One region of the Arthrobacter sp. UCD-GKA genome, then DNA from elsewhere that is predicted to be linked to it. Evidence: riboswitches for the same ligand, from Rfam matches in the RefSeq annotation. Region 1 holds a riboswitch; each other region holds the start of a gene.
The links. Region 1 has a riboswitch for cyclic di-AMP ahead of BLJ79_RS19070 (M23 family metallopeptidase). Riboswitches for the same ligand answer to the same signal wherever they lie in the genome.
Positions count from the first base shown of each region.

Region 2: it holds a riboswitch for cyclic di-AMP, as region 1 does, so the genes downstream of both, BLJ79_RS09195 (C40 family peptidase) here and BLJ79_RS19070 (M23 family metallopeptidase) in region 1, are expected to answer to the same signal.
Region 3: it holds a riboswitch for cyclic di-AMP, as region 1 does, so the genes downstream of both, BLJ79_RS15910 (M23 family metallopeptidase) here and BLJ79_RS19070 (M23 family metallopeptidase) in region 1, are expected to answer to the same signal.

Region 1 is NZ_MOLR01000013.1:101,864-111,298, forward strand. Features, by position in the region: gene BLJ79_RS19050 (DUF6457 domain-containing protein) at 1-54, opposite strand, end outside; gene mobA (molybdenum cofactor guanylyltransferase) at 70-738, opposite strand; gene BLJ79_RS19060 (HNH endonuclease) at 735-1,232, opposite strand; gene BLJ79_RS19065 (C40 family peptidase) at 1,568-2,245, opposite strand; cyclic di-AMP (ydaO/yuaA leader) riboswitch at 2,401-2,555, opposite strand; gene BLJ79_RS19070 (M23 family metallopeptidase) at 2,683-3,618, opposite strand; cyclic di-AMP (ydaO/yuaA leader) riboswitch at 3,694-3,877, opposite strand; gene BLJ79_RS19075 (iron-dependent transcriptional repressor DtxR) at 3,962-4,657, opposite strand; gene serC (phosphoserine transaminase) at 4,854-5,975, shown strand; gene BLJ79_RS19085 (DUF3027 domain-containing protein) at 6,166-6,633, opposite strand; gene BLJ79_RS19090 (cold-shock protein) at 6,656-7,039, opposite strand; gene BLJ79_RS19095 (hypothetical protein) at 7,288-7,518, shown strand; gene BLJ79_RS19100 (response regulator transcription factor) at 7,654-8,364, shown strand; gene BLJ79_RS19105 (sensor histidine kinase) at 8,387-9,435, shown strand, end outside.
Region 2 is NZ_MOLR01000004.1:640,943-651,989, reverse strand. Features, by position in the region: gene BLJ79_RS09215 (F510_1955 family glycosylhydrolase) at 1-862, opposite strand, end outside; gene BLJ79_RS22865 (DUF6153 family protein) at 1,220-1,666, opposite strand; gene BLJ79_RS09205 (cation diffusion facilitator family transporter) at 2,471-3,562, opposite strand; gene BLJ79_RS09200 (ArsR/SmtB family transcription factor) at 3,559-3,921, opposite strand; gene BLJ79_RS09195 (C40 family peptidase) at 4,095-5,003, opposite strand; cyclic di-AMP (ydaO/yuaA leader) riboswitch at 5,009-5,169, opposite strand; gene BLJ79_RS09190 (recombinase family protein) at 5,782-6,375, opposite strand; gene BLJ79_RS09185 (DUF302 domain-containing protein) at 6,766-7,185, opposite strand; gene BLJ79_RS09180 (MFS transporter) at 7,274-8,602, opposite strand; gene BLJ79_RS09175 (sulfite exporter TauE/SafE family protein) at 8,657-9,553, opposite strand; gene BLJ79_RS09170 (rhodanese-like domain-containing protein) at 9,617-9,913, opposite strand; gene BLJ79_RS09165 (rhodanese-like domain-containing protein) at 10,004-10,588, opposite strand; gene BLJ79_RS09160 (MBL fold metallo-hydrolase) at 10,703-11,047, opposite strand, start outside.
Region 3 is NZ_MOLR01000008.1:403,161-414,207, reverse strand. Features, by position in the region: gene BLJ79_RS15915 (coiled-coil domain-containing protein) at 210-2,552, shown strand; partial or broken gene BLJ79_RS22520 (amino acid permease C-terminal domain-containing protein) at 2,710-2,883, shown strand; gene BLJ79_RS15910 (M23 family metallopeptidase) at 2,953-3,906, opposite strand; cyclic di-AMP (ydaO/yuaA leader) riboswitch at 3,994-4,167, opposite strand; gene BLJ79_RS23400 (hypothetical protein) at 4,602-4,748, shown strand; gene BLJ79_RS15905 (type 1 glutamine amidotransferase domain-containing protein) at 5,077-5,856, shown strand; gene BLJ79_RS15900 (NAD(P)/FAD-dependent oxidoreductase) at 6,149-7,561, opposite strand; gene BLJ79_RS15895 (hydantoinase B/oxoprolinase family protein) at 7,558-9,234, opposite strand; gene BLJ79_RS15890 (hydantoinase/oxoprolinase family protein) at 9,237-11,047, opposite strand, start outside.

The sequences.
Region 1 (9,435 bases):
TTCATACGCCGCCAGGAGTTCCCTGATCCATTGATCGAGCTGGGCTTCCGGCATGATGCATTCTCCTTGTCAGTGGCCGTTGGCCACCGCTATCCCGTGCCGCCCGGCATCCCCGGGCGTATCGATGTCGCTGAAGTCCGCGTCGGGAAGCTTCAGTCGTTCCATCTGCACTGTAGCAAGCAGACGCATCATTGACGCATTCTCGAGACTTCCTCGGGGTTCGGAGGCCCGGCTGATGGCTTCGCGCAGGGAGGAGGTGAGGACAGCGCAGGAGAGCGTCTGCAGCACCCCTGAGGCATCCTGGGGCACCCATGCCTCGGTTCCCTGAACCGGGTTGTCGGTGGCGGCCAGCAGTGCCGCGACCACCGGGCCCGGATCCAGGAGGTCGGAGGCCAGCACGATTGTCAGCTCGGAAGCCTCGTTTTCGCGCTGCGCGCTTTCGTCGTCTGGTCCGTCGTCCAGGGCGGCCCGTCCGGCGGCGACCGCCGCGGCGGGGCCCGCAAAGGTTGGATACTCGCGGGTGATGACCACGCGCTGGTGGTCCGGGGCACAGTCCATGTACCGGGTGACGGCTTCGGCCAGGGCATGGGCGCCGACCACGGCGATGGCCTGGGCATCACGGACGGCGTTGAGCGAATGCTCCAGCAACGTCTCGCCGCGGTGTTCAAGAAGGGGCTTGCTGACCCCGCCGAGCCGGGACCCACGGCCACCGGCCACGATGATCGCATCGAATTTCATGCTGCACTCCGTAAAAAGGGACTCCAAGCCTCTGCGGGGCGTTCCAGTTCGGTGATGAACCATTGGGCGCCTCGCGGTCGGCTCGGGGCGAACCGCAGCTTCCAGCCCAGCTGTGCCAGCGTCCGGTCTCCCTTGGCGCTGTTGCAGCCTTGGCATGCCGCTACTAAATTCTCCCATGAATCCTCGCCGCCGCGGCTCCGCGGCACGATGTGGTCGATCGTGTTGGCGCTTCGTCCGCAGTACGCGCAGCGGTGCCCGTCGCGGCGCAGCACCCCGCGGCGCGAGACATTGACGACGGAGCGGTACGGCAGGCGGATGTAGCGGTTCAGCAGGATCACCGTGGGCCTGGGCACCACATGGTTGACCCCGACGACCGGGTCCCGGTCGTCATCGGCAAGGACGGTGGCCTTTCCGGTGAGGACAAGGAGAAGTGCCCGGCGGAAGGTAATGACCGCCAGCGGTTCAAATCCTGCATTCAGTACAAGGGTTCGCATGTGCGCATCCTCTGATCCTGACCCGGCGCAACAGAGGGACCCGTCCACGACGGAAATCCCTCACGGTGGCGCACGCGGCACTCGGCTTTGGCTCCTGTGCCCTAGCCTAAGACAATGGATGACTGTTTTGCTCGCATTTGTCGGCAACTGGTTAAAAAATCCACCGGAAATTTTCCCGCGGTACACCCCCTGGAGGGGCGTTTCGGCCGTTCCCGTGGGCATCGGGCGCCACGGGCCGCACCTGCCGTCCCGGACGCACGCCCTGTTGGGGGGATTAACAGACAAGGCCCCCGTCGATCCTTGCGGATCGCCCGGGGGCCTTGGAACGCTTGAGCTTAGCCCTTGAGGGTGTAGTAACCGTAGAGCGGGTTGCGGGAGACGTCGTGAAGGATCGTGTCGACGGTCGGGTTCTGTGCACCGATCATCTTGCCGCCACCGAGGTAGATGCCGACGTGGCCGCCACCGTTCTGGAACACCAGGTCGCCCGGCTTCGGGCTGGAGGTGCGAACGAACTGGCCCGAGCCACGGATGGCCGAGGTGCCGCGGGCGATGTTGATGCCGTGCTGTGCGTAGACGTACTTGACGAAGCCGGAGCAATCCCAGCCCGACGGGGTGTTGCCGCCCCATACATAGGGAACGCCCACGTACTTGGCAGCGGTTGCCGCGATGCCGGAGAGGTTGGCGGTGTTGACCGAGTCGCTCTTGACCTTGGGGGCCGAGGAGGTGGATTCGGTGGTGCCGCGGTTCGAGCGGGTTACCGGTGCAAAGGCGTCGGCATTGCTGGAACGCGTCGAGGAAGTGGTGGAGCGCGGGGTGACCTCGTTGGCCACGGCGATCACGACGGGAGCCGGAGCCGGCTTGGAGGTGAACGCTGCGCGCTCGATGTTCAGGTCCTTGGCGCGTTCGGTCGAGACCGAGACGGCTTTGACGGCTACGCGCTCTGCGGAAAGGCCTTCAACGGGGACGGCGCTTGCTTCGCGGGATACGTTGCCCTGGGCTGCGGGAACGCCCAAGGTCAAAACGAGACCTGATGCGGCTGCAATGACTGCGGCTTGGCGGCCAACCGATCCAGCGTTCGAGGCTACGGCCTTCGAGATGGATTCTAGCGGGTTGGTCCGAACCGGGGTCGCGCGGTGGCGGCCCAATGCTTGACGTGTAGTCACGTAGTAATGCCTCTCCTGATGCCTGCGAGGTGAGCTGTCGGGTTCGAGTGGGAGTCACTCGGCAATCCGGCCGCCAGGCCGAACTACTTAACCCCAAGGCTTCCTGGTGTGGAAACCGAAAGTGGGTCCCCCGCCACTGCCAAACGAGTTTTTGAACGGACACCGTGGGCTGGCAGTGCTCGGCACTTCCCGCGGCGGTGATCAGGGTTGGTCCCTGAGCACTTACTTAGAATATATGAAGCGAATCCAAAAGTCACGTTCCGGTCACGGAACGGTGACAATTGCCGTTATAACCAGCCCTCGGGGTTTACCCACTTGCCGTTGACGATGACCTCGAGGTGCAGGTGGGGGCCGGTTGAGTTACCCGTGCTGCCACTGAGCGAGACAACTTCTCCACGCTTGACCTTTTGCCCCACGGCGACCTTCAAGGACGAGTTGTGGTTGTAGCTGGTGTGCAAGCCGTTCCCGTGGTCGATCTCCACGCGGAAGCCGGAGTGGCCCGCCCAGGCTGCCTGCACGACGGTGCCGGCGGCTGCGGCCTTGATCGGCGTACCCATCGGAACCGCGTAGTCCAGCCCGTTGTGGTTCATGTAGCCGGGGCCGGTCGGATTCTTGCGGTGGCCGAAGCGCGAAGTCAATCGAATGCTGTCGACCGGCTGGGCCAGTACACCGCTCGTGGCGATCTTGGTGACATCGCCGCCGGCGGCCGTCATGACCGTGGCCAGCTTGTCTTCCTTGGTGAATTCGCTGGTCAGCGAGGCCCGTTCGATCTTGACCTCGTCACCGGTCGGGGCCTGGACATCAACCACGACCGATTGGGCAACGCGCTGGGCGTCGGCGACGGCGCCCTCGGGCTCCTGCCCGGGGGATGCTGCGGCGAAGGCCAGGCCCGAAACGGCGGCAACCGCGGCAATCTTGTGCGTGAACCCCATGCGGGAGCGCTGCGGCCGGGGAGCGAACTTGATGACGTTGTCCAGCTCGTCGGCTTCGGCCGGGGCGGCCACCGGTGCCGCAGGGGCGGCCAGGGCCACGGGGATCTCGGTGGCGGCAATGGCTGCTGCGTCCGGGGATGCGCCGTACCGCAGGCCCGCATCGAAGCGTCGGCCGATGTACTGCAGGGAACCAGTTGCCTCGACGGCTTCCGGGACCACGCTCAGTGCGCGGCGGCCGGGACGTCGGGAAGTGTTTTCACCGCTCAGGGCGGTGTCTACGATCTGCTCCAAGGAGCCTTCAGCAGGCAAAGCATCAACGGGTCCGGACGCACGACGGCGGCCGGAGGTGTGCTGCTGAGTCAAATGTCAACCTCTCATATATCGCCTGCGAAGTTAGCTGTCGGATTCGAGTCATGAGATCAACTCGGCCGAGCCCACCTAGGCGGACTCAACTTCACCCCAAGATCCGTGGCCAATGGCCAGGAACGGTTGAAATGGGTCCTCCGCCCCTACCGGGCATTCTTGCTCCTGGATCCGCCGGTAGGGTTATGCGAACCGGATCAGGACTGGATTGCCTAAGTGCAACCCAACGAGAAACCCTACCGGGGTTTATGCCAAAGTTACAATTCCGTTATCAATCCATGCGGCGGACAAACACATGGGCGCTGACCTCGGTCGGAAGCTCCAGTGCGCCCTCGATGCCCTCGACCCGCACCACCACGTACTCCCCGGCCCTTTCGAGCGTGACTAGGGCCCCCGGGCGGATGCCGCCCTCATCGAGCTGCACCAGCAGCTCGGGTTCCACCTGGATGGTTTCGGCCAGGCGTTCGATGCGGACCGGGCCCACGTTTCCGTCCAGCAGTGCCGAATCGAGATTTTGGACACTCACGGAGATCTCGGTCAATCCGGGCCCGCCCAGCGCCTCGAGCCCCGGGATCGGGTTTCCGTACGGGGAAGCCGCCGGCTGGCCCAGCAACTTGTACAGCCGCTGCTCCACGCGCTCGCTCATCACGTGCTCCCAGCGGCAGGCTTCCTCATGGACATACTCCCACTCCAGGCCGATCACGTCGGCCAGCAGGCGCTCGGCCAGGCGGTGCTTGCGCATCACACCTGTGGCGACTTCCGCGCCAAGCTCTGTCAGTTCGAGGTGCCGGTCGGTGGTGACCACGACCAGCCCGTCGCGCTCCATGCGGGCCACCGTTTGCGAAACCGTGGGCCCGGAGTGCCCCAGGCGCTCGGCAATACGTGCGCGCAGGGCAATGATGCCCTCCTCCTGGAGTTCCAGGATGGTGCGCAGGTACATTTCGGTGGTATCGATCAGGTCTGACACGTTTGCAGCTCCCGCATGGGTTGATTTTTACAAGAGATCACTACGCTTCCCACTCTACCTGCGTTCACATTTCCGACTCGCTATTACGCATTGGGCGTCCGAGTGCGGGATTATTGAACAACTGGGCATCCCCGAATCGCATCAGACAGCGGATGCGAGGGTGTCAAAGCGTAAAACCCCCCTTATGAGGAGCAACATGAGCACCGGCCTGACTATTCCCCAAGACCTCTTGCCCGTGGACGGCCGATTCGGTGCCGGACCTTCCAAGGTCCGCCCCGAGCAGGTCCAGGCACTGCTCGACGCAGGTACGCAGCTTCTGGGCACCTCGCACCGCCAGGCTCCCGTGAAGAACCTGGTCCGCGAGATCCAGGAGGGCCTCAAGTCCTTCTTCAACGCCCCGGCCGACTACGAAGTGGTCCTCGGCGTAGGCGGATCCACCGCGTTCTGGGACATCGCGGCCTTCGGCCTGGTCCGCACCAAGGCCCAGCACCTGTCCTTCGGCGAGTTCGGCTCGAAGTTCGCCGCCGCGACCAACAAGGCCCCGTTCCTGGAGCCCTCTTCGATCATCACCTCCGAGCCCGGTTCCCGTCCGGTTCCCGTAGCCGAGGTGGGCGTGGACGTATACGCTTGGCCACAAAACGAGACCTCCACGGGCGTTGCCGCCCCGGTGCACCGGGTTGAGGGTGCCGACGAGGGCGCCCTGGTCGTCATCGACGCGACCTCCGCCGCCGGCGGACTGGACGTGGACGTCTCGCAGGCCGATGTCTACTACTTTGCCCCGCAGAAGAACTTCGCCTCCGACGGCGGCCTGTGGATTGCACTCTTCTCCCCGGCGGCAATTGCCCGCGCCGAGGAAATTGCCGCCTCGGGACGCTGGATCCCCGACTTCCTGAACCTGAAGACGGCGATCGACAACTCGCGCCTGAACCAGACCTACAACACCCCGGCCCTGTCCACCCTGGTTTCGCTCAACGCCCAGGTGCAGTGGCTCAATGCCAATGGCGGCCTGAAGTTCGCCGCAGCGCGCACGGCCGACTCGGCTTCCCGCATCTACGACTGGGCCGAGGCCTCCGAGGTTGCCACCCCGTACGTCGCCGCACCCGGGGACCGCTCCAACGTCATCGCCACCATCGACTTCGACGATTCGATCGATGCCGCCGCGGTGGCCAAGACGCTGCGCGCCAACGGCGTGGTCGACGTGGAGCCGTACCGCAAGCTGGGTCGCAACCAGCTGCGCGTGGCGACGTTCGTTGCCATCGAGCCAGAGGACGTCTCTTCGCTGCTCAAGTGCATCGAGTACGTGCTGAAGAACAGCTAGCGACTTCGCAAGGCATACGGGCGGCGCCCCGGCACGGGCCAACACCACGTGCCGGGGCGCCGCCTTTTCGCCGTTGACCGCATTGCCGGAGGGCAAACCGGGCACGGGAAAGGGGGCTGGCAGTGACCATTCGGTCACCGCCAGCCCCCTTCGACACTCCAGGAGACTAGTCCCCCGGGTGCCTATTCGACTACTTGGCGTCCGGGTCTTCGGAATCCTGCGCTTCGGTGCCCTCGGGCGCCGCCACCTCGCCGTCCGTGGGAGCATCGGCATCGGCCTCGCCGGATTCCTGGCCCGGGGCCTCGACGCCGGCTTCCGCGGCAGCGGCCTCTTCGGCGGCGCGACGCTCGGCGTCCATTTCCTCCGGGCGGACACGTTCGGCCCAGGGCACCCAAGCCGGGGCCAACAGTGCGTCCTCGCCGGGAAGGATCCCGACCTCGCACACCGTGATGTCCTTGGCCTGGGCGCGCGGGATGCGGGTCAGCGTCGCGAACCAGCACCAGCCCTCGTAGCCGATGCGCAGCGCCTCGAAGCGGTGGGTCACCAGGCGTTCGCCGTCGTTGACCGCCTCGAGGTGTTCGCCGATCATCGATTCGTCGGTGATCTCCAGCAGCGCTGCGCGTGCCTGGTCAACGGCCTTCGCCAGGGTTGTGTCCATTATCGGTTTGCGTGCCATGTGATCAGGCGTCCAAGTCGTCGGCTACGGCGCGCAGCACGGCTGCGATCTTGGCGCCATGGGCTTTTTCCGGGTAGCGGCCGTGGCGCAACCCGTTGGAGACCGAGTCGAGCACCTTGATGAGGTCCTCGATCAGCACTGCGGTGTCAACGGCCGGCTTGCGCTTGGCACGGGCCACCGAGGGTGCATCGTCAAGGATGCGCACGCTAAGCGCCTGCGCGCCCTTGCGTCCCTCGGCAATGCCGAATTCCATGCGTGTGCCTGCGCGCAGCTCGGTCACGCCCGCGGGCAGCGCCGAGGCGTTCAAATACACTTCCTGGCCCTCGTCGGTTACCAGGAACCCGAACCCCTTGGAGGGTTCGTACCATTTCACTTTGCCGGTTGGCACGTCTAGCTACCTCGTCCTTGGGTCACAATGGGCCAACCACGGGGGTCGAAAACCGTTCCGCGTTCCCATTTCTGGCGATCTCCCGGCGCGAAACCACGCAACCCGGCCCCGATGGGGCTTGTGGGCGGGCTCTTGCGTCCGGGGAAGTCTATATCTTCTAGGGTACGACATCAGCGGCTTGCCCCCTTCCATGGCCCGGGGCCGGTTCCCGATGTGGCTCTTTGCCCGGTGCGCGGTAGTTTTAAGGGGTGAACACCACCGCCCCGACCCCGGCTTCCCAGCGCATCCTGACCTTCCTGGCCGGAGGCATCGCCATCGTCTCGCTGGCCGCCCTGGCCGTCATCCTGATCCAGTACATGGTGCAGGCGGCCCCGGCGCCCGCATTGCTCGCCGTTGCGCTCTACGGCTTGCCGTTGGCCTTCATCCTGCTCATGGTGGTCCTGGTCCTGAACTTCCGCGAGCGCCGCCGCTCCCGTTAGCCTCCCCGAGGTTGCTTCCCGGGGCCCGTCTCCGGCAAGTTCCGGGCACCTTGGCGGCGTTCGTGCTGCCAAGCGCCCTTGCATGCACAACGAACACACAGGGTTCTTACAGATAGCGGTTGCAGACTGGTACCCATGAATGCCAAAACCCCCGAAGCAAAGCTCCTGGTCGTCGACGACGAACCAAACATCCGCGAATTGCTTTCCACCTCCCTGCGCTTTGCAGGCTTCGAGGTGGTGGCGGCAGCAAACGGCCGCGAGGCCCTGGCTGCCGTGGAGGCAGAGACCCCGGACCTTGCGGTGCTCGATGTGATGCTCCCGGACATGGACGGCTTCACCATCACCCGCCGCCTGCGCGCCGCAGGCAAGCACTTCCCCGTGCTGTTCCTCACCGCACGCGACGACACCGAGGACAAGGTCACCGGGCTGACCGTGGGCGGGGACGACTACGTCACCAAGCCGTTCAGCCTCGACGAGGTCGTGGCCCGCATACGCGCCGTGCTGCGCCGCACCCAGCCGGCGGAGGAGGACAGCGCGGTCATCCGCGTCGACGACCTCGAGCTCGACGACGACGCGCACGAGGTTCGCCGCTCCGGCGAGGTCATCGAGCTCTCCCCCACCGAGTTCAAGCTGCTGCGCTACCTGATGATGAACCCCAACCGGGTGCTCTCCAAGGCGCAGATCCTCGACCACGTCTGGGAATACGACTTCAACGGGGACGCCTCGATCGTGGAGTCCTACATTTCCTACCTGCGCCGCAAGATCGATTCGCGCCCCGAGTGGCCCTCGCTCATCCAGACCAAGCGCGGTGTCGGCTACCTGATGCGAACCGCCGACCGCCGCTAAGACGAAAGACCGGTTCCCCCACGTGGAAAGCGCCCGCAGGTTCTGGCGACAGGTGTCGCTGCGCACCAAGCTCGTAGCGCTCATGAGTTCGTTGATGATCCTGGGAATCGTGGTCACGGCCGTCGGTTCGGCCCAGTCGCTGCGGCTGATGCTGACCGCGCAGCTGGACACGGACCTGAAGTCCAACACCGCCACGATCACCGCCACGATGCTCAACGACTATGCGGGCATCGCCTCAATCAACCCCAAGTCCAACGGGCTTGCCCGGTTCTACGGGGACTTGCGCAACGAGTCCGGGGCCATCCTCTACACCATGCCGCGCAAGGCGGCCGCGGACAACAAGCCGCTGGACGCCCCTGACCTCGACACCCAGGCCCTTGACCGGCTGCGCGAGGATCCCGCCGCATCGCTGACGGTGCGCGGAACCAACCTCGGATCGGCCGGCTGGCGGGTGCGCATCGTGGATCTGCCGCGCACCGACTACGACCTGATCTATGCGCTGCCGATGACCTCGGTGCAGGACACCGTAACCAAGGCCACGATGCTGGTGATGTCCACCGGCATGCTCGCCACGCTGCTGATGTCGATGATCGCCTACGGCATCACCACCCGGGCCCTGCTGCCGCTGCTGCGTGTCGAACGCACCGCTGCTGCCATTGCCGCCGGAGACCTCTCCCGGCGCGTGGAGGACTATCCGCCGGAGACCGAGGTCGGGCGGCTCTCGCGCTCGCTGAACGCGATGCTGGCGCACATCGAGCACGCCTTCCGCGGGCGGGCCGCCTCGGAACGCAAGATGCGCCGCTTCATCCAGGACGCCTCGCACGAACTGCGCACACCGCTGGTGACCATCCAGGGCTACTCGGAGTTCTACCGGCAGGGCGGGCTGAACGACCCGGAAATGCTGCGCACCGCCATGGGGCGCATCGAGGCCGAATCCAAGCGCATGGCCCAGCTGGTCGAGGACCTGCTGACCCTGGCGCGGCTCGACGAGCAGCGCCCGCTGGAGCGCAAGCCCATCGACCTGCTGCTGCTGGCCGGTGACGCCGCCGAGGACACCCGGGTCAACGCCGT
Region 2 (11,047 bases), on a different contig from region 1:
CCTCGGTGAGGGTGGTGCCGTCGTAGGTGAACTTGACCAGTCCGCGGTCCATGGCCATCCAGACGGAGATGTTTCCATCCGCGGTTCGGGTGGCGCCCATGGCCGCCGGTTGGTCGACCTCGGTACCGGTTCCTTTCCAGGAAAGCCCGGCGTCGAGACTCAGGTGCACGCTGCCTTCGGGTGTGACGCCCACGATGGTCATCGGATCCGCGAACGCGGCCGTAAGGAGCCGGGGTCCTCCGTTGGGGGCAGACCAGGTTTTTCCGCTGTCCAGAGAGCGCCACACTCCCTCCTCGGTGGTGGCCAGGACCACGGTACTCTCGGGGTTTCCCACCAACGCATAGGGAGTTGGTGACATGGGACCGATATCCGACCATTTTCGGCCATCAACGGTTGAACGGAGGTTCCCGTCGTAGCCGATGATCAGGTCGTTGGTCACGGTCAACGCATGAAAGTCGGATTCCCCCTGCAACGAGAGGGGTGTCCAGGATTTTCCGCCGTCGGTGGATTTCGTCAGTCCCAGGGGATTTGGCAGATCGGTGCCCGGCCCGGGATGCCCGGAAGCGTAGAAGGTCCCATCCGATGCGGCGGTGAATCCCATGAGGTCTATCGTTGGGCCGATCTTTTGGGGAACGGTATCGGTGGCGTCAAAGAGGCCGTTGTGGGTGGCGAGCAGGACGCGTTGGGTTGATTCTTCGATAGTGATGGCGTGGATGTGGCCATAGGGGTTGGCCGGGGGCGGTGCGTCGGCGCTTGAACTCTGGGGCTCACCGCACGCGGCAAGCCCCAGAGTGGCGAGCGCGGCGATGGCCGTCGCAGACCACCTTCGGGTACGTCGAAGTATGGGCAGGGTGGAAGACATGGTTCTCCAAGGAAAAAAGAGCAAAGTTGAGCCTGCCGGGGCGAGTTTTTTGGGTGCCCCACACGCACATAATGCGTGGATGGGGGCAGCGGACCGCTAACCAAAAGCGTCGATCGGGTCGGCAAATGTTACTCGTTGGGCAGAAGTGGTTTTCCCAAGGCGCTCATCGCCGATTCGTGGTGTCGTTCAAGATCCGGAGTCACCACAGCAACTACGGATGTGGGGTCGGTGACGACAGGACAGGTGGCCCTGCGCGCGGGCACCTCGGGGGAGCCAAGGACGGCGCTAACATGGGGGCTACTCTGCCGAAAAAGGGCACGAAAAAGGGGATGCCTGGCCTGGGGTGAGGCACTGCTCTTACGTACGACTGATCGAAAGCTGAACCAGTGAAGGTGTTGTGTGGGTGCGACTTTGCGGAATCCAGGTCACCGGTGGGGCCGATAGCCCACGTCCGGGGACCGGCCGGAAGGCCCGGGAAATCAGGTGGAAAAAGATTCCACCGAGAGACAGCGCAAGGACACACAGGCCGAGCGCAGCCGATTCTATGCCGTTCAACGAATCGACCGCAAGAGATGCGGGGGACTCGTCTATCAGGGTGTGCTGCCCCAGAACCGACTGGTGGGTCAGGTCCGGTGAGGAATCAGGAATCGACTGGTGGGTGACAGCACTGGGGGAACTATGGGTTCCGTGCGGCACCTGGTGATCCACGCCGAGGATGTGCATCGCGAGCAGGCCAAGGACCAGCGCCACCATCAGGAATGCAGGGCGAAACACTGAGGGCAAGATTGCTCGTCGTTTGTTCACGGCGGGCGTCCTTTCCTGGAAGTGGTTTCTGAGCTGCTGATGTGGTGGTTCGGTAACGTAGATAGGATTCAGGCCACACCGCGAAAAACGTGGTGCCTTGAGCGGTATGGTAACCGTCGAGACCCGTGGCAGGATCGCAGCTGCTGCTGCCGTCGCCGCGTTAACGCCGACAAATGCCGGGTCGGTGAAACCCTGAGCTTGTACCCGGCTGCCCCATGTGCCTCCGAATCATTTTACGCGCGCGGGCACGCGAATGAACAATCACGCAGCGCAATTGCCCATCACCATAGTGGTTGGGGTCTGTGGCTCCGAATCATCCTTCAGAGGTCAGTTAATCCGAGCCCTTTGTCGTCGAGGCAGAGTGAGCGTTTTCCTGCCGGGGTCCCAACGGAGCGCCGGCACGTGCATGCCGGCCCTTTGACCGCCGGCATGGTGCGCCACACGAAGCGTTGCATTTTGTTGAACGAACCGAAATCCAAGACTGCGCCATCGAGTTTGGGAGCCAGGTCGCGGCTGACGCTGAGTAAGATTTCCTCGCCGCCCGTCCGGTTCCCCACATCGAGGGAATCGCTCCCTGACCAGCCCGGGCCACTAAGTAAGCAGCGAACGAACTTCTTCGGTTCCGACAGAGAGAAGTACAAGCCCTGTCCGCGACAACCTCCGGTCCCCTGGTAGCAATGCAGCAACCCACCGAACGCCACGATCATCGTTAAGGCCTCCCAGGTCACTACGAAGTTGCCGTGCCCGGGGACACTCGCCGACAGGACCTGCCCAGTCCTTGGAGTTGACATCTGACCGGCTTCCTTAGCGATGGCCGGCATGCGTGGACAATTCACCGTCGACCACACCGTCGTCTGTCGACGTGATGGCTTTGAGGACTACGTCGTCGAGTTTCGGGAGCGCATGCCCAAGCCGATGCTCGGCATCCTTGATGATCCCCTCAACACTCGAGAGCTCCGCATCGGCGACAACGATGGTTGCCGCGCCCTGCAGACGATGCCCTACCCATCGCAACTGCAGCCGTGACACGGACAAAATGCCGGTCGTGCCCTCAAGAACGCTCTGCGCACGGGACACCAGATCGGGTTCGATGCCGTCCATGAGCCTACGGCCAATGCTTTTCACCGTCCCGAAAAGCAGAACAATGATCGCCACCGAAATCAACAGACCAATGATCGGGTCAGCCAGCGGGAAACCGAGCATTACACCCACGGCACCGAACACCACGGCGAGGGACGTGAACCCATCTGTGCGGGCATGCACGCCATCGGCGACGAGCGCGGCAGATCCAATTTTTTGCCCAACACGGATGCGGTACACCGCCACGATCTCGTTGCCAGCAAATCCGATCACGCCGGCCGCGAGCACCCACCACAGATTTTCCAGCGGTTGCGGGTTGAATAGCCGCTCGATCGACTGCCATGCGGCCAGAACCGCGGACAGTGCGATGACCACGACGATGAATAAACCGGCAAGGTCCTCGGCCCGCCCATATCCGTATGTGTATCGTTTCGTGGCCACGCGGCGTCCCAGAATGAAGGCAATCCACAACGGCACGGCGGTCAGCGCATCAGAGAAATTGTGGATGGTGTCCGCCAGCAGCGCCACAGAACCGCTGATCGCCACCACAATGACCTGCAAAACCGTGGTGGCCAGCAAGATCACCATGCTGATCTTCAAGGCACGGACGCCTTCCCTGCTCGCTTCCAAGGCATCGTCGATGGAATCGGAGGAATCATGTGTGTGTGGCACAAACAGCTCAAACAACCACCCCTTGAAACCCGAGTGGTTCTTGTGAGTGTGTCCGGCGTGGTCATGGCCATGAGGTTCGTGGGAATGGCTGTGGTTCTCGTGGCCATCGTAGGAGTGGTGGCCGGGCTGCTCGGTGGTGCTCATGCCGTGGCCTGCTCCGCGCGGTGGTGTGCTGGCACTCCGCCGAGTGCGTGCTCGGCCTGATAAATAGCGTCGACCACCAGCTGCCTAGCATGTTCGTTTTCCAGCCGGTACATGACTTTGGTGCCGTCCTGGCGGGTGGAGACCATCCGGGCCAGTCGCATCTTAGCCAGGTGTTGTGAGACCGCGGCCGGGGACTTGCCCACCGTCTCGGCCAGCGCACCGACTGCCATTTCACCGTCGCGAAGGGCAAGGATGATCCGCACCCGGGTGGCATCGGCCAGCATGGAAAAGACCTCCACCGCCAGCTCCACGTATTGGCTGTCGATATCCAGCGAGCAAACTCTATTATCTGCATTCATACGCATATTATGACATTAAATGGTCAACACGCCTCCATCCACCCTGTGGTTTGGATTGAGGCTCTGTCTGCGCTCACCGCGCGGATCCGGTAGAGAAAATTAGATTAAAAGAAAGAAACAGGGTCTCCGGTTGATCCTTGCGGATCGGCCGGAGACCCTGGAAAGCCTGTGTTTTAGCCCTTGAGGGTGTAGTACCCGTAGAGAGGGTTACGCGTAACATCGTGGAGAAGAGTGTCCGTTGTTGGATTCTGCGCACCGATCATCTTGCCGCCACCGAGATAGATGCCGACGTGGCCACCACCGTTCTGGAAGACCAAGTCTCCTGGCTTCGGGGAGCTGGTGCGCACGAACTGGCCCGAGGCGCGGATGGCCGAGGTGCCCCGGGCGATGTCGATGCCGTGTTTCGCGTAAACGTACTTGACGAAACCCGAGCAGTCCCATCCCGCCGGAGTGTTGCCGCCCCAAACGTAGGGAACGCCCCCGTATTTGGCCGCCGTAGCAGCAATGCCCGAGAGATTCGCGGTATTCATCGAGTCGCTCTTGGGCTTCGGAGCCGTGGCTTCCGGTGCGCTGTCTCGGTTCGAGCGGGTGACCGGGGCGTAAGCATCTGAATCGTTGCTGGAGCGTGTCACCGGGGCGGTGTCGTTGGAGGGCGTTTTCGTTGCGGTGTCGTTGGAGCGTGTCACCGGGGCAGTGTCGTGGGAGTGTGTTTTCGTTGCGGTGCTGCTTGGCGCAACTTTCTTGGCCACGGCAATCACTACGGGAGCTGGTGCCGGCTTGGAGGTGAACGCTGCGCGCTCGATCGTCAGGTCTTTGCTCTGCTGCGCAGGGACCGAAACGGCCTTGACGGCGACGCGCTCTGCGGATAGGCCTTCAACGGGAACGGCAGTTGCTTCGCGGGAAACATTTCCCTGAGCTGCCGGAACACCGAGGGTCAGTACGAGACCTGATGCGGCTGCAATAACTGCTGCCTGGCGGCCAACCGATCCAGCGTTCGAGGCGACTGCCTTCGAGATGGATTCTAGCGGGTTGGCCCGAACTGCGGTCGCGCGGTGGCGGCCTAGTGCTTGACGTGTAGTCACGTAGAAATACCTCTCCTGATGCCTGCGAGGTGAGCTGTCGGGTTCGAGTGGGAGTCACTCGGCAATCCGGTCCCTAGACCGAACTACTTAACCCCAAGGCTTCCTGTGTGGAAACCGAAAGTGGGTCCCCCGCCACTGCCAAACGAGTTTCAAACGGACACCGTGGGCTGGCAGTGCTCGGCACTTCCCGCGGCGGCGAGCAGGGTTGTTCCCGGGTCGTTCGCTTAGGATATAAGAAGCGTATCCAAAAGTCACGTTTTGATTACGAAATGATGACGGTCATCGTTATATTTAGCCCTCGGGGCACACCCATTTGCCGTTAGTAATGGCTTCAAGGCGGACATGTGGGCCATGTTTATCGCCGGTCTAGATCCCAAGGGTGGGAGAGCGAAGATCCGCTGTCAGTCAGGAAGTTTTGTTGTTGCTGCTGTTGTGGCGGCCCTTTCGCGGAGAATCGAAAGGATCTCGGGTCGATAGCGTTGCTGCACGCGATGTTTGGTTCCCTTCTGCATCTCAGCGATCAGCTTGCTGATCGATTCGGCGTGCCGAAATTCCCCGCCCGCAGCGAAAAAAGCTCTCAGCCAAGTTCCCTTGTCTAGGGGATAGCCACCAGCAGTGAAAGCGCGGATCAGTTGAACGACAGCGGCTTTACCGTTCCCGGTCGATAGTCGGCCTTGGGGGCCAGCGGTACAGCGGTGGGCGCTAAGCATGTGATGGTGGTCCCGGGCTGGGTTCATCTGGTGCCAGAGTCGTCTGCACTCCACTGGGGAATCAGTGATCACTGGCTTTTGACGGATCCTGCGTTTTGGCCAAGGTGACGGTAGAGCGTCGCGCGACTCCACCCGACCAAACGTGCCGCGTCTTCGGCGGTGCGTCCCTTCGCACGGGCGTCCTTCGCGATCGCGAGCTTGTCCGCGATCACTGCCGGGTCGGAGAGTGGCCGGCCGAACCGGGTGCCTGATTGACGCGCCGCGGCGATCCCGGCATTGACCCGCTCCACGATCAGCTCGCGCTCGTACTCGGCCAGGGAAGCCAGCAGGTTCAGCATCATCCGCCCGGTCGAGGTGGCCGGGTCGATCCCGTCCGAAATGGACCGGACGTTCACGCCGCGTTCGCGCAGCAGGTTCACGGTGTTCAGGACATCGACCAGGGACCTCCCCAGCCGGTCGACCCGCCAGACCACCACGGTGTCCCCGGCCTCGGCGTATTCCAGGAGCTTCTTCATCCCGGGCCGATCGACCGCGTTCCTGCTGCCGGAGGTGACATCGGCGAACACGTCGCGTTTCTGCACCCCGGCAGCGACCAGTGCATCCAGCTGCAACGTCGCATCCTGGCTCGAGGTGCTCACCCGTGTGTATCCTAAATGTCTCATCTCGACATTTTGGCTCAAGAACCCCTCTGCGACAACTGCGTGAGACGTTTTACAGTAAGACGACTTTTTGGAACAAAAGGCCTCCCGCGAATGAGCCACCGCCGATCGACGAAAACGGTGCCGTGCGCATGTCTTAGAAACCTTTAGGTTTTCAAGACGGTGGTTTCCCGGCTTATCCGCTCAATAACTGTTGTCCGTGGCTGCAACGCCCATCACTCTTTGCTGACTTGGCGGGTGGTGGTCGGCGCGTTTGGTGCCCTCACCACTGCCCGGAACCGGACGGTTCATGGGCCGAGTCCTAAAGTACCTGGATCCGGATGAAAACCAGGAATCGGTGCCCGTTAGCGATGTTGGAATCGTGCGAGCGACCTGTGCCAATGAGGTGAGAACCTAGGTACCTACTGTTCCGGAGATTTCCTTCAATGCCGCCTGAAGCCTGGCGTCGGCTTCGTTGGCGACCTCACGTGTCGCATCGCTCTGGCTGAGCTTGACCATGGTTTGCGGGTCGAAGGCCTCGATGGTGGTTTCCGTGGCGGCGGGAGCGCGACGTACGACGACGTTGCACGGGAGCAGTGCGCCCAGCTGCGGTTCGGCGGTGATGCCGCGTTGGGCCAGTTGCGGGTTGCAGGCCCCGAGAATGATGTAGTCCCCCACGGAGGCCCCGGCCTCCTGGCCCAGCTTTTGGGTGAAGGTCGCCTTCACATCGATCTCCGTCAGGACACCGAATCCCTGTTCTGCCAGGGCGCCGCGTGTCCGTTCGACGGCGTCTTGCCAGGACAGCGGGACGGTGATGGCGTGGGTGTAGGTCATGGCGGTTCTCCTCGGGTCGTGGTGTGGAGGCGTGCCGAGCGCGACTGCGTGCTCCGCCACGGCAGGGGACCTCGGTTCTGTGGCCATGCTACGGGTTGGTGTGGTCGCGCGGAAGTGTTGCCAGGGTATTGCCCGCAGGGGTCGGCCGGGGATGCGGTGGGTGCGTTTCATACATGCGGATCGCGACGATCAGCCCTGCGGCTGCACTGAGTGCCGCGGCCATCCAGACGCCGGCGTTGAGCCCGAACAGGTCGGCGACGATCCCGCCCAGGATAGCACCGACGGCATATCCGAGGTCGCGCCAGACCCGGTAGACGCCCACCGCGCGTCCCCTCCAAGCGGGATGGGCGACGTCGCCCACGGCGGCCAGCAGCGTGGGGTAGACCATGGCGGTTCCCGCGCCGAGCAATACGGTTCCCGAGGCCCAGGCACCAAAGCCGTCCCCGAGCGCGATGATCGCCAGGGCTCCGGCCTGGACCAACATGCCGGTGGTGATGAGGTGTTTGCGTCCGATCCGGTCCGAGAGAGCACCGGTCGCCATTTGGCCGATGCCCCAGACCCCGGGATACAGGGCGAAAAGCAGGCCGATCTGGCCCATGCTGAGATCCGCGGTGGCGAACAGGAGGGGGAACAGGCCCCAGGAGAGTCCGAAGTTCAGGTTGTTCACCAGGCCGGCCAAGCTCGCCGAGGACAAGGCCGGTTCCCGGAAGCTGGTCAGGGAAAAGATTTGGCCGTTGGCTAGGTTGGCGTCCAGGCCATGCCGGGCGGAGGCGCCCCGGGCATCCATGTTTCCGGCATCCAGGAGGGCATGTGGGTGGGTCTCCCGGACGAAAAGGCCCGACAGCAGCAGTGCCAAGGCGGTGTAGGCGATTCCCAAGAGGAAGGGCGCCGGACGCAGTCCGTACTGTTCGGCGTGGTATCCGGCCAGCAGGGACGTGGCGGCCACGGCACCGTAGCCAGCGGCCTCGTTCAGTCCCATGGCCAGGCCGCGCTGGGCCGGGCCTACCAGATCGATTTTCATGATGACGGTGGTCGACCAGGTCAGGCCCTGGTTGATGCCCAGCAGAACGTTCGCGGCGATGACCCAGCTCCAGTCCGGGGCGAAGATGAGCATGAGCGGCACCGGGATGGCGAAGAGCCACCCGGCCAGCAGCACGGGCTTTCGTCCGTAGCGGTCCGAGAGGGTCCCGGCGAACCAGTTGGAGGTCGCCTTGGCGATCCCGAAGGCCGCCACGTAGGCAAACAGGAACGTGTATCCGCTCAGGCCGAACTCGGCGTGGGCGAGCAGTGGCAGGACGGTTTGTTGCTGTCCAACCATGCCCCCGACCAGCGCGTTGACCGCGACGAGCAGGGTGAACTGCGCCGCGTTGGCGCGCAAACCCAAGATGGGGAGCGCCCTGGTGGTGGACTGCTTCATGCTCGGTCTCCTGGTGTGCTGGGGCTGAAAGGCCGGACGGCGATGAGCCGGCGGTTAGTGGGCTTCGGTTGCCGGGGTGGCGGCAGGGGGTGTAAGCGATTTACGCCGCAGGGGGCAGGCGGGGATCACGAACCAGCACAGCGCCGCAACCGCCGCGGCTGCGCCGGCGGTGAGGCCGAGAATGAGGTTGGCCGGGGAGGGCAGTTCCTGGACGAGGACGAAGACGCCCATGACCAGGACGAAGAAGCCAAAGCCCTTGCGCAGGGCCGCTTCGGGGATCCGTCCGGCCAGCCGGGCTCCCAGGAAGGAACCGAGGATCGCGGCGGCCGTGACCCCGCCGACCAATGCCCAGTCCAGGGAGACGGTGGTGAGGTAGCCGCCAAGTCCGGCGAAGGACTTCATGGCGATAACCACCAGCGAGGTACCGACCGCGACGGGCATCGACAAGCCACCGAGCAGGGCGAGTGCCGGAACGACGAGGAAACCGCCGCCGGCGCCGACGAGCCCGGTGACCAATCCCACGACCAGGCCCTCGAGGATGACCTTGAGCACGGGGAGTTCACCGTCGTGGGCCACGGTGGTGTGGTTCTTGCGGCCGCGGATCATGGCCAGGGAGGTGGCGACCATCATGAGAGCAAACGCGATCATGAGGATCGTTCCGGGAATATGGCCCCCGAGCAGGCCGCCGCCGAAGGCCCCTGCCATGCCGGCAGCCCCGAAGACCAGACCGGTACGCCATTTGACGCGCTTCTTGCGGGCGTGGGTCACCGCGCTGACGGCGGAGGTCGCGCCGACGACGAAGAGCGAGGCGGCGATGGCTTCCTTGGGGTTCATGCCTGCAACGTAGGTGAGGATCGGGACGGTGAGGATGGACCCGCCCCCGCCGAGCAGGCCGAGCGAGAGCCCGATCAGCACCGAAAACAGGAGGGTGAGTACGAGGGTGAGGGTCATGGAGGTGGCCTTGTCTGGGGGAGGAAGGGCGGAGGGCGTGCGGGTTAGCGCCGGTGCGTGGTTTTAGGTGACGGGCAGGCCGGCACGTTGCCAGGCGGTCATGCCGCCGGCCATGGTGTCGGCGGTGAATCCGGCCCCGGTGAGGGCATCGGCGACACGGGCGCTGCGGTTGCCGCTGCGGCAGATGACGATGACGGGGCGGGTCCGGTCGATCTCCCCCAGACGGGTGTTGAGCTCGCCCATGGGGATGTGGAGGGCGCCGGGGATCATGCCCTCGGTGATTTCGAAGTCTTCGCGGACGTCAAGGAGCTGATCCGTGGCACGTCGCTGGTCGGTGTCGGTGATGGTGATTTCGGGCATGGTCTGCTCCTTCGGGGGCGTGTTCAAGGGGTATGTGGGTGCTTTCCGGGCCCGGATCAACGCGACCCGGGCCCGGAAACCGGGTGTGTGCTAGGACTTCTTGGGGGGAAGCTGGGCGAGGACCGATGCACGGGTCGGCTCGTTGCCGGTCTTGTTCCACGGCATCTTGGCCAGGGCCTTGCCCATGGCGCAGGTGTTGGTGGCCGCGGAGAAGGTCAGTCCCGCCCCGATGACCCCGGCAACGGTGCGGATCTGCGGGGACAGGAACTTGCCCCCGGCCAGGCCGGCGATCACCAGGGAACCGGCGGCCATGCGCACCTGGCGTTCCAGGTCCCAGCGCTTGGAACCTTCCACGGTCCGGCCGCCGGCCTGCTTGTAAGCCGGGACGCCGCCGGCCAGGACATGGGCGTTGCCGAATCCCACTGACGCGAGGTTGGTCTTGGCTTCGGTGGCGCGCACGCCGGATTGGCAGACCAGCACCACCTTGGTGTCAAGCTTGGCCGCGAGTTCCTCGGTGTGTTCGGCCAGCAACGGGAGGGGGACGTTGTAGGAGCCCAGGATGTGCAGGGATTCGAATTCGGCGGCTGAGCGCACGTCAAGCACCACAACGTCGGAGCCAGCTGCGATCCAGTCCTTGAGTTCTTCGGGGCTGGTGGTCTGGGGAATGGGGTTCATGGCTTGTGGGCCCTTTCTGCCGGGCATGGCGCCCGGCCGGTCCCGCATCCGGAAAGGGGGATGCGGGACCGGGAATACGTAGAATTTATTGTTGAGGGATGGGCAGTGGAGAACCTAGGCGTTCTGCATTTGCTTCCAGTCGGCCCAGCCGGCGTAGCTGCCCTCGAGCTCGACGATGTCGAACCCGGCCCGGCGCAGGGCGGAGGCGGCCACGGAGTTGCGCACCCCGGACTGGCAGAAGCTCACGATCACGCCGTCGGCCGGAAGCTTGTCGGTGTGCCAGAGCACCCGTCCGGCGTTGAGCTGTTCGGAGCCGGGCACGTGTCCGGCGGTGTGCTCGGTCTTGTTGCGCACATCCAAGACCATGGCCGCATCGAACCCTGCCAGGTCGGCCGGGGAGATCGTGCGGGGCACGTAGACCGGCAGGCCGTCCAGGGAAGTGATGTATCCGGCAACCTT
Region 3 (11,047 bases), on a different contig from region 1:
GAAATACTCCATGTCCAAGACAAATAGTCCCTCCACCAAAACTAAGCACCCGGTGGTAAAACAGGTAGCAGGAACCAAGAACCGGGTAGGACGACTCGCCCGATGATTTTCGTCCGCGCCAAGGCTCGACACCACGGATTCGGCCGCCTAGAGTGTGCACTATCGATTCGGCCACCGTGGCCGCATTTTCATTGTCCTTGGGGGGACCAATGCTCAATCCGTCGAATCACTCTGCCTTCACGCGCCGTCTGGCCGCCGCCATCGTCGTGCCCGGCATCCTGACCAGCATGCTGCTGTTCGCTCCACAAGCAACAGCGGCCCCAGGCTCCAGCGGCACGGCCGCCGGCATCTGCACGGGTGTGGTGAACCAGTTGGCCCACCGCGGTTCCGTGCAAGAGAACCTGCTCAAGGCGGCTTCCAAGAAGAATGCCGACATCATCACCCGGCTCCAGGGCGAGCGCACGCAGTTGCAGGCCAACGCCGACAGCCTGACGGCCCAGATCGCCGAAACCGATTCAGCCATTGCGGCGCTGGACGCAAAGGGCCTGGAACTTGATGCGCAGCTCAAGACTGCCGGTGATAACCTCGCAGCAGTGCAGGCCGAGCAAGCCACCACCAACGACGCCGTTCTCGCCGCGCAAGGCGCGCTCGAGGAGCTGCAGGCGCAAAAGCTGAGCACCGAAAACCAGCTGGCACCGCTGCAGGAAGCGGAAGCGCTGGCCAAGGAGGCCGCCGCGCAGTTGCAGCGGAGCGCCGATGACGTCGAGGCCCGGATCGTTGAGAAAAAAGCCCAGATCAGCGCCGCGGAGGTCGAACGAGCAGCACTCGAGGCCGCCGCAACCGCGGCAGCAGAAGCGCTTGCGGGGAAAAACACCGAGATCGCCCAGGCGGGGCGCGAGCTGACGGAACTGTCCGACACGGCAGAAGCTGCCGCGGCCGCCGTTGGCGGCGCACAACAGGCCGTCGGCGACGCCGAGGCCGAACTGCAGGACCTTGAGGCGGCGGGAACCGCCGCCCAGGCGGAAGTCGACGCCCAGCTGGCCAAGATCGGCGACGCCAAATCGACGCTGGCCGACGTCCAGCGACGTGCAGGCGATGCCGCGGCCGCTGTCGCTGCCAAGAACGCCGCGATCTCCGCAGCCAAGGACGGACTGACCTCGCTGCAGACGACAGCGCTGGACGCCGCCGAAACACTCGCGGCCAAGAACACGGCGATCGCCACTGCGCAGGCGGAACTCGACACCCTGCGCTCCGCTGCCGACGGCGCTGCCGCGGCGGTCAAGGCCAACAGCGACAAGCTCGCAACAGTGACGGTGGAAATCGCGGCACTTCAGCAGCAGGTCACCGCGAAGAACGCCGACATCACGGCCAAGCAGGCCCAGCTTGCGACGGCGCAGCAAGAGCTCGCGGCGCTGGCCGCCGGCAAGACCAAGCTGGAAGCCGAGATCACGGATCTCACCAAGCAGATCTCGGACATCAAGGGCAACAGCCCCGAGAAGACGCGCCTGCAGGCACTGCGGAAGGCCAAGCAGGACGAGTTGGCCGCAGTAGACGCCCAGATCCTCAGCAAGAACGCCACGATCGCCGGGTACCAGGGAGACCTGACCACGCTCCAAAACGCGGTCAACACCCTCAATTCCCAACTCCAGTCCAAGCAGCAGGAGAGCAGCGCCCTGCAGCAGCAGGCGGCGCCGCTCCAGGCCTCCCTGACCGCCGCCAACAACGCCGTCTCGACGAAGGAAGCCGAGATCGCCGCACTCAAGAACCAGATCCCCGCCCTCCAGGCGGCCGTCACCGCAGCCAACGGTGCCGTCACCACCAAGCAAGGCGAAATCGCCGCGCTGCAGGGCGAGCTGCACACGCTTGAGGCAGCCGCGGCCGACGCCGGGGCAGCCTTCACCGCGCAGCAGCAGGTCCTGGCGGACCTCGAAGCAGCACTGCCGACGCTGACCGAGGACCTTGCCGCCAGCCAGGAGGCGATTGCCGCGCAAAAGCTTGTCCTCGACGGGCTGAAAGGCGATCTGGCCGATGCCACTGCCGCCAGCGCTGCCGCGCAGTCCGCCGTCGACAAGAAGGCCGGCGAGCTCCAGGACCTGCAGGACCAGTTGCCGGCCCTCGCGAAGGCGGTACCCGACGCCAACGCCGCGGTGGCCGAGAAGCAAGGCGAGATCGCGGCCCTCAATGGCGACATGGACAAGCTGGTGGCGAACCTCACCGGGCTCAACGGCCAGATCGCCACGAAGGAAGCTGAAGTTCTCGACCTCCAGACTAGGGTGGCTCCGCTCTTGGCGCAGCTGAACGGGCTCAACGGCGAAATCAGCGCCACCGAAAACCAGTTGAAAGACCTGCAAGCACAGCTGACCAAGCTCGACGTCCAGGTGACGAACGCCCAGGCGGAGCTCAGCACGCTTCAGGCGAAGAAGGGCGCAAACAAGGACGCCATCGCAGCGCAGAAGAAGACCGTCATCGGCCTGCAGGATCAGCTCGGCACGGTGCAGAACCAGATCCGGGCCGTCGACGGGCAGATAGCGCTCGGGGGCTGCGTCGCCTGATCGGGCTCCCGATAGGTGCGCCCTGCCGGGAGTCGCCACCGCGTGAACGGTGTGGATGGACGGGAAGGGATCGGCCGCAATGGCCGGTTCCTTCCTGCGTGCTCGGCAGGGCTGACCATGACAGGTTTCGATGGCCCGGCAGGAATGCTCTCCCAGGTTCCTGATGCTGCAGCTGCACTGGGAAACCTGGCTGAGGTTCGCCATCTGGCTGCTGGTCGACCTGGCCATCTACTTCACCTACGGACGCAAGCACTCGCTCATGAACCCGGACAGCCCCCCGGCACAACGAGCGCGTGGTGCTGCCGCACGGGGAAACGTAGGAGTCAATTGATGCAGGGACCGCGGAATACAAGGGGCGTGCATTAGCTGCGTTCCGGAGAGGGAACGGCGACAATTGCCGTTAGAGCCAGCCCTCGGGGTTGACCCACTCGCCGTTGACGATGACCTCGAGGTGCAAGTGTGGCCCGGTGGAATTGCCCGTACTGCCCGCAAGGGAGACGGTCTCGCCGCGCTCGACCTTCTGGCCCACGGACACCTTCAGTGCCGAGTTGTGGTTGTAGCTGGTCTCCAACCCGTTGCCGTGGTCGATCTTCACACGGAAACCGGAGTGTCCGGCCCACTCGGCCTGGACGGCGGTCCCGGCGGCGGCGGCCTTGACCGGGGTTCCCGTGGGCACCGCGTAATCCAGGCCATTGTGGTTCATGTAGCCGGGGCCCGTCGGGTTCTGGCGGAAACCGAAGCGGGAGGTCAGGCGGATGCTGTCCACCGGCTGGGAGAGCTTGGTGACTTTTCCGGTGTCGGCGGTGGTGGCGGGCGCTGGCTTGGCTTTCGTCGCGACCTTGCCGGCGGCAGCGGTGGTGACGGGTGCCGGCTTGACTGCCTTGACGTACTTGCTGGTCACCGACGCGCGATCGACCGTGAGCTTGTCGTGGGCCGGAGCCTTGACGTCTGCGACAGACGTTTGGGAGACGCGCTGTGGAGCCGCGGCAACTTCATCGGCTTCCTGCGCGGGGGCGGCAGCGAAGGCCAGGCCGGTCACGGCGGCTACCGCGGCGAGCTTGTGCGCAAACCCAAGACGAGGGCGCCGGGTCCGGGGTGCGGACTTCAGGACGTTGTCCAGCTTGTCGCCTTCGGCGGGCGTCGCCAGCGAGAGCGGCCGCGCAACAGGCGCGGCAGGAATTTCGGTGGCGGCGATGGATACCGCCTCCGTGGAGGCTGCGTAGCGCGGGCTGGCCACAAAGCGGCGGCCACCGTAGTTCCGGGTTTCAGGATTCTCGAGGGAGTCCGGGACCGCGCTTGATGCGCGTCGGCCGGGGCGCCGGGAAGTGCTTTCGCCATTCATTGCGGTGTCCACGATCTGCTCCAGGGAACCGTCGGCAGGCGAAGCATCAACAGGGCTGGACGCGCGGCGGCGCCCGGAATTTTGCTGCTGGGTCAAATGATTACCTCTCATGTGTCGCCTGCGAAGTTAGCTGTCGGATTCGAGTCATGAGATCAACTCGGCCGAGCCCGCCAGGCGGACTCAGCTTCACCCCGAGATCCATGGTCCAAGACCAGGAACGGTTGAATGGGTCCTCCGCCCCTACCGGGAATTCTTGTTCCGCGATCCGCCGGTAGGGTTGTGCGATCCGGATCGGGACTGGGTTGCGCGAGTGCAACCAGATGTAAAACCCTACGAGGTTCAAGTAAAAGTTACAATTCCGTTATCAATCCATGCGCCTGACAAACACGTGGGTGCCGCCGGCGGTCGGAAGCCCCAATGCGTCCTCGATCCCCGCACCCGCACCAGGAGGTCCCACCGGCCCTCTTTGGGGTGACTAGGACCCCGGGCAGAAGCCAACATCGTCGAGCTGCACCGGCGGCTCCAGTTCCAACTGGATGATTTGGGCCCGGCGCTCTCCCGGGACGCCAGCGTAAACGTGATCAAGGAGACTGTCAGCCCGGGTCTGCACCGGTGCGGCTGCTCCCGTCCGCGTTGGCCAACCGGCTAGAATCGCCACCCGTGGTTCGCCACGTTCCCAACGCCTGTGGGTGAGGCACCGGCTTCATATGTCAAAGATCCGCAACACCTTCCAGGACTCGGGATCCCTTCTCAACGGAATCACCATGGCAAGCGGGCATCCCCCGTTGCTGGACACGAACATCACCGGCCGGCCCATCGGTTTGGGATCCAAGGCACGCTCGTACCTCATTTAGAAGGACCCTGACGCGTGCGTCAACGCGTCAGGGTCCTTCTGTGGGCGCTGGGAAACCTGAAGTGTCACGAAACAGCAAAGTGCGGCCATTTCCTTCATGAAGGTTGGTCGCTATTCCGCATGACAGGGCTTCTCTTGGGGGCGGCTCTGTCGGGGCCCGTCCCCAAGCCGATGGCCCAACGCGACATCCTGGAGCTAGGAACCCGACCATTGAACGCCGTTGGTGCTCACCGTTCGCAACTGCGAAATTCAGGATGGTAGACCGCACATGGGGGTAGGCAGGTCTCGGGTGCTCGCCTAGGGTGGGAAGTGGACGAAAGGAGCACTACATGAAGAAAATCCTCATGGTTCTGACCAGCGTTTCCGAGATCGCCGATACGGGAGAGAAGACCGGCTACAACGTGGCCGAGGCCGCACACCCCTGGAAGGTCTTCAAGGATTCCGGGCATTTCGTCGACTTCGCCTCCATCCAGGGAGGCCAGCCCCCGCGCGACACAGTGGACCCTGAAGATCCCATCCAGGTCGCCTTCACCGAAGACGAAACCACGCGCGCCGGCCTATACAACACCGCCCGCGTCGCCGTGGTTGACCCCGAACAATACGACGCCGTGTACCTCGTGGGAGGCCACGGCGCCATGTGGGACTTCCCCGACAGCGAAGGCCTGCAGAACCTGGTGGCCAGCGTCTACGACAAGGGCGGCGTGGTCGGCGCGGTCTGCCACGGACCTGCAGGCCTGGTGAACGTGGAACTGGACAACGGGTTCCGACTCGTCGAGGGCCGGAGGGTTGCTGCCTTCACCAACGAGGAGGAAGTTGCCGTGGGTAAGGAGAAGGTCGTCCCGTTCCTCCTGGCGGACCGGCTCGAGGAGCAGGGCGCCACCCACGTGCCGGCGGAGAACTTCACGGAGAACGTCGTGGTGGACGAACGACTGGTGACCGGCCAGAACCCCGCGTCCGCGGCCCGCGTGGCCAAGGAAATGGAGAAGCTACTGGCCGAGGTCATCCACCAGGAGAAGGTCGAGGAACACGACGAGGCCGCGGCACTTCGCGCCGAGAAGGACGCCGAAAAGGCTGCCAAGAAGGCGGCCGAGGCGCACACCGAGCACTGATGCCGCTGGAGCACTGAGACTTGCGACCGCCCCAAGAGGGGCGGCCGCGGGTCGTCGTTTCGAACATCACCGAGCGTCGCCGCTCCGAGTGCGTTAGCCGTCGATACCGCGCCTACGCCCCAAGCCCATGATTCCCAATCAAAGTTCCGTCATTGGACCGCCCATTGGTCGTCCAGCATCACGGGCGGGGCTTCGCTGTCCTGCGGCACGAACCGATCCAGCGCACGGACTTCCTGACCCGCGCAGGCAGCAGCTCCCGGGGAAGCCTCCGGCCGATGGGAAATCCGGGAGGTCAGGAATCGAATCCCAGCCCCAACGCGTCCATGGCCTTGAGCCAGAGCCCACGCCGACCCTCGTTCCGGTCCGAACGGGCAAGCTCGTACCGGGTAAGGTTGATCCCCGCCGCGCACACCGGTTCGGGCGGAAACGGGACCGCCCGACGCCTCACCATGTCAAGCCTGGTCCGCTCCGTATCCAGGCCATCAAGCAGGTCCAACATGGTGTCGGCGGCAAAACGGCTCGCCCCCATGCCAAGCCCCGTATGCCCCAGGACATAGGCGACGCGCTTCCCGAAAGCGGTTCCGTACTCCGCGCTGAACCGGGTCGAGGTATCGATGACTCCGCCCCAGGCATGGCTGAAAGACACCTCGAGCTGCGGGAAGGTCTCGAAGAACTGCTCCGCGAGTTTCCGGAAAGTCCCGGGGCGGTTCTCCAACTCGGTGGAGATGCGCCGGCCGTAGTGGTAGATCGCGTCGTAGCCGCCCCAGAGGATCCTCCCGTCCTCGGTCACCCGCGAATAGTGGAACTGGTTCGCGGAGTCGGTCAACCCCTCACGCGAGCGCCAGCCGATCGACTCGAATTGCCCGTCGGTCAGCGGCTCGGTGGCCAGGGCGTAGTCGTAGACCGGCACCGTGGTCATCCTGTTGCGGAGCAGCAGCGCGGGGAACGCGCTGGTGGCCAGCACGACCTTGCCTGCCACGATGTTCCCGGCCGGGGTGCGCACGCGCATCCCCGCTCCGTCGGCCTCTAGTTTCTGCGCCGGCGTGTGTTCGAAGAACACCACCCCCTGCCGGGCCAGCGCGTCGCGCATCTCCATCGCCAACTTGTACGGCTCCACCAGGCAGGTACCCACCGGATCCAATACACCGCCGATGAACGTCGGCGAATCGATGCGGGCCCGGGTTTGTTCCGCATCGAGCAATTCCAGCGGCCGACCATATTCCTTGGCCTTGGACACCGACGCAGCGAGTTCCTCCAGTTGGTGCGGTGCCGTGGCAACCTGGAGCTTGCCCGCCGCGCGGAAGCCCCCGTCGATGCAGGCGGTCCGGAGGTCGTCGGCGAACCCCTGCAGGTTCTCCAAACCCAGGCGTTCGAGATGGCTGGCTTCCTTGGGCCATCGTGCCAGGGCGTTGGCCAGGCCGTGGGTCACGCTGTAGGACACGAACCCTCCGTTGCGTCCGGAGGCCGCGCGGCCGATTTCCTGTGCATCCACGACGGTGATCGACCAGTCCGGGTGGCGTGCCCGGGCACGCATAGCCGCCCAGAGACCCCCGAAGCCGGCCCCGACGATGAGCAGGTCGCATTCGTGGCTGCCGACGAGGACGTCGGCGGGTTTGCGTTCGAATCCGTCGAACCACACCGCGGAGTTCACGGCGCCGGCCAGCGCGTCCTCGACCGCGCTGCCGGTCATGTTCGTGCCGGTCATGGGAAGACCACCAATCCATTGCGCTCGTCCGACTCGCGCGCCGACTCGCTGCGCTCCGCTGCCGGCCCGAAGCCGCCGCCGCCTGCGGTCTCGACGCGCACGATGGTGCCGGGCTGCAGCGTGGTGGAGGTCTTGGTTTTCACCATGGTTTCGGTGCCGTCCGGGGAGATGAGCGTGATTTTGGTCGGCTGGCCGGAGCTTCCCCCGGAGGCGCCCTCCGGGGCAAATCCCGCCTTGGTTTGTTCCGCGTAGAAGGTGGCCCGCTGCGGGTGCTCAAGGATCTCGTATTCCCGGCGCAGCCCCAGGCCGCCGTTGAACCTGCCGGTTCCCTGGGAGCCGGGAACGAATTCGTTGCGCAGGATCCGGATGCGGTAGTTCGTTTCCACGACCTCGGCCGGCATCACGCCCACGTTGGACATGTAGGTGTCCACCCCATCGAGTCCGTCGCCCTCGCCGGTGGCGCCGGTGCCGCCGCCCACCACGTCGGCCATGACGGCCGGACGTCCGGTGACCGGGGAGGTGCTGCCCACGTTCATGCAGAAGAAGCTGACGGTGCTGCTGCCCACGGCGGCCTCGGGCCACATGTCGGTCAGCGCACGGATCAACGTGTCGGCAAAGCGCTGGCAGGTATTGTGGCGGATCGACACGGCCGCCGGGGCCATCGGGTTGAGCACCGAGCCCAGCGGGGCGTTGATTTCCACGGCGCGCAGCAGTCCGTCGTTGGACCCCAGGTCGGGGGCGACCACGGCCCGCACCGCATAGACGATGCCGGCGCGGGCGCTGGCCCAGGGCACGTTCATGGCGCCACGGACCTGGGCGCTGGAGCCGGAGAGGTCGAGGTGAAGGGTGTCGCCGACCTTGCTGACCTTGGCATGGATACGGGTGGGCGGGCCGTCGAGGCCGTCGTCGTCGAGGAAGCCCTCGGCCTCGCCCTCGCCGTCGGGCAGATCCAGCAGGGCGTTGCGGACCGCGAGCTCGACCACGTCGAGGTTTCGGCGCATCACGGAGCCGACCACGTCCAGGCCGTACTGCCCGGCAAGTTCGTTCAGTCGCTGGTATCCCAGCACACAGGCGGCGCGCTGGGCGCGCAGGTCGCTGACGGTGCTCAGCGGGTCGCGGATGTTGTCGGTGATGATCGAGATGACGTCGGGGTTCTCGACCCCTGCGATGGACAAGCGGACCGGCGGCAGGATCAGGCCCTCGGCGAAGATGTCTTCCAGTTCGGGGCCCTCGCTGCCCGGGTTCACGCCGCCGACGTCGATGTGGTGGGCGGCTGTGCCGCTCCATCCCGAAAGGATCCCCTCAACGTAGATCGGGGTCACCACGTTGACGTCCGGAAGGTGCATGGCGCCGAGGAACGGGTGGTTGCAGATGAAGGCGTCGCCGTCGCTGATGTGTCCGTCCCAGCGCTCGATGATGGCCTTGACCACCAGGGACATGGCGCCAAGCTGTGCGGGGATGTAATCGGCCTGGGCGACCAGGTCGCCGTCGGCGGTGAACAGGGCACAGGAGAAGTCGTCCATGTCGCGGATGATCGGGCTGTAGCTGGAGCGCTTGAGGACGACGCCCATTTCCTCGGCGATGGAGGTCAGCGCGGAGGAAAGCACCTCGAAGGTCACGGTGTCCACCTCCGGTTCGAGGGCGGTGGCGGTGTGCTCGGTCAGTGTGGTCATGGCTAGTTGTCCTCCGTGATGATGATGTCTCCGTTGGCCGTGACGCGGCCAGTCTGCCCGCCCAGCAGGACGGTGGTCGCGTCCATCTGCTGGACGATGGCTGGTCCGGCCAGCGTGTTGCCCGGCTGGAGTTTGGTGCGGTCGTAGATGGCGGTGGTGGTTTCACCGGTGCCGGGCAGGTGGACGGTGCGACGGCCGACGATGGCGGCATCCGCGGGTCCCGTGGTGCCGGCGGCTCGGGCCGGCTGCGCCACGCGGTCGAAGCCTCCGGTGACGGCCAGGCGCACCGTGACGATTTCCACGGTTTCGCGCTCCGAGCTGTGCCCGTAGAGCTCGCGGTGCAGCGGGTGGAACCGCTCGGCGATCAGCTCCAGGTCCTCCACCGAAGCGCCGTCAAGCGGCACGCTGAGCTCGTAGCCCTGTCCCAGGTAGCGGCAGTCGACGGTGACCGAGGTCCGCACGCTGCCGGCGGCCGCGCCGTCCTCGATGACCTGCCGGACCAGCTCGTCCCGGCGTTCGACAAGCCACCGGGAAACGGGCGGGAGGGCGTCCGCACCGAAGGGGCGCAGCACGGTCTGCGAGTCGTCGATACGCAGGCCCGCTGCCAACAGGCCGTCGGCGGAATAGAGTCCCGGCTGGTGGGGAACCACGACGCTGGACAGCCCCAGGTGGCGCAGCAGCAGGCCGGCGTGCAGCGGTCCTGCCCCGCCGAAGGGGAAGAGCGAGAATTCGCGCGGATCCAGGCCGCGCTCGACGCTGACCTTGCGGACGGCCCGAACCATGTGGGCCATGGCGATCGCCAGGATGGCCTCCGCGGCCTCGATGACACCCATGCCCAGCTGCTCGCCGATCTCCCGCACGGCCTTTTCGGCCGCGGCGTAGTCGAGTCGCAGGTCCCCGGCCAGCGCGCCGGACCCCAGCGTTCCCAGCACCACGTGCGCGTCGGTCAGCGTTGCCTCGGTGCCGCCGCGGCCGTAGCTTGCCGGCCCCGGGACGGCCTTGGCCGACTGCGGACCCACGCGCAGGCGCTTGGTGCGGTCCACCCAGGCGATCGATCCACCGCCGGCGCCGATGGTGTGGATGTCCACCGTCGGGGCGATCAGCGTGTGGTCCTGGACTACCTGCATGCTCGTGTACGGGGCCAGCGAACCCCGCACCAGGCACACATCGACGCTTGTTCCGCCCATGTCGAGACTGATGACGTTGGGCAACCCGTGCTCGGCGGCGCCGCGCAACAGACCGGAGACTCCCCCGGCGGGTCCGGACAGGATCAGGCGGTGCGCCTGGCCGGCGGCGCGCCCGGCCGGGACGCAGCCGCCGTTGGACTGCATGACCTGGAACGGTGCCAGGACCCCGCCGGCGGCCAGTGATCCGGCGGCCCGCTCGAGGTAGGCCCCGACCACGGGACGAAGAGCCGCATTGATGACCGTGGTGGCGGTGCGCGGGTATTCGCGGAACTCGCGGGCCACCTGGCTCGAGATGGTGATAGGGGTGTCCGGGAAGCGCTTTTCGAGGGCCGCCAGCAGCATGTCCTCGTGGACCGGGTTTAGGTAGCTAAAGAGGAGGCTGACGGCGATGGCTTCGGGTTCCAGGGCCGCGATCTTCTCCAGCACGGCGTCGATGTCCTCCTGCTGCAGGGCGGTCACCACCGAGCCATTGCTTGCGATGCGTTCGTTGACTTCGAAGCGCGCGTGCCGTTCGACCAGTTCGTTGGGGCGTTCCGGTTTCAGGCTGTAGACCTGCGGGCGGCTGCCCTGGCGGTACGCCATGACATCCCGAAAACCGCGGGTGGTGATCAGTGCGATGCGTGCCA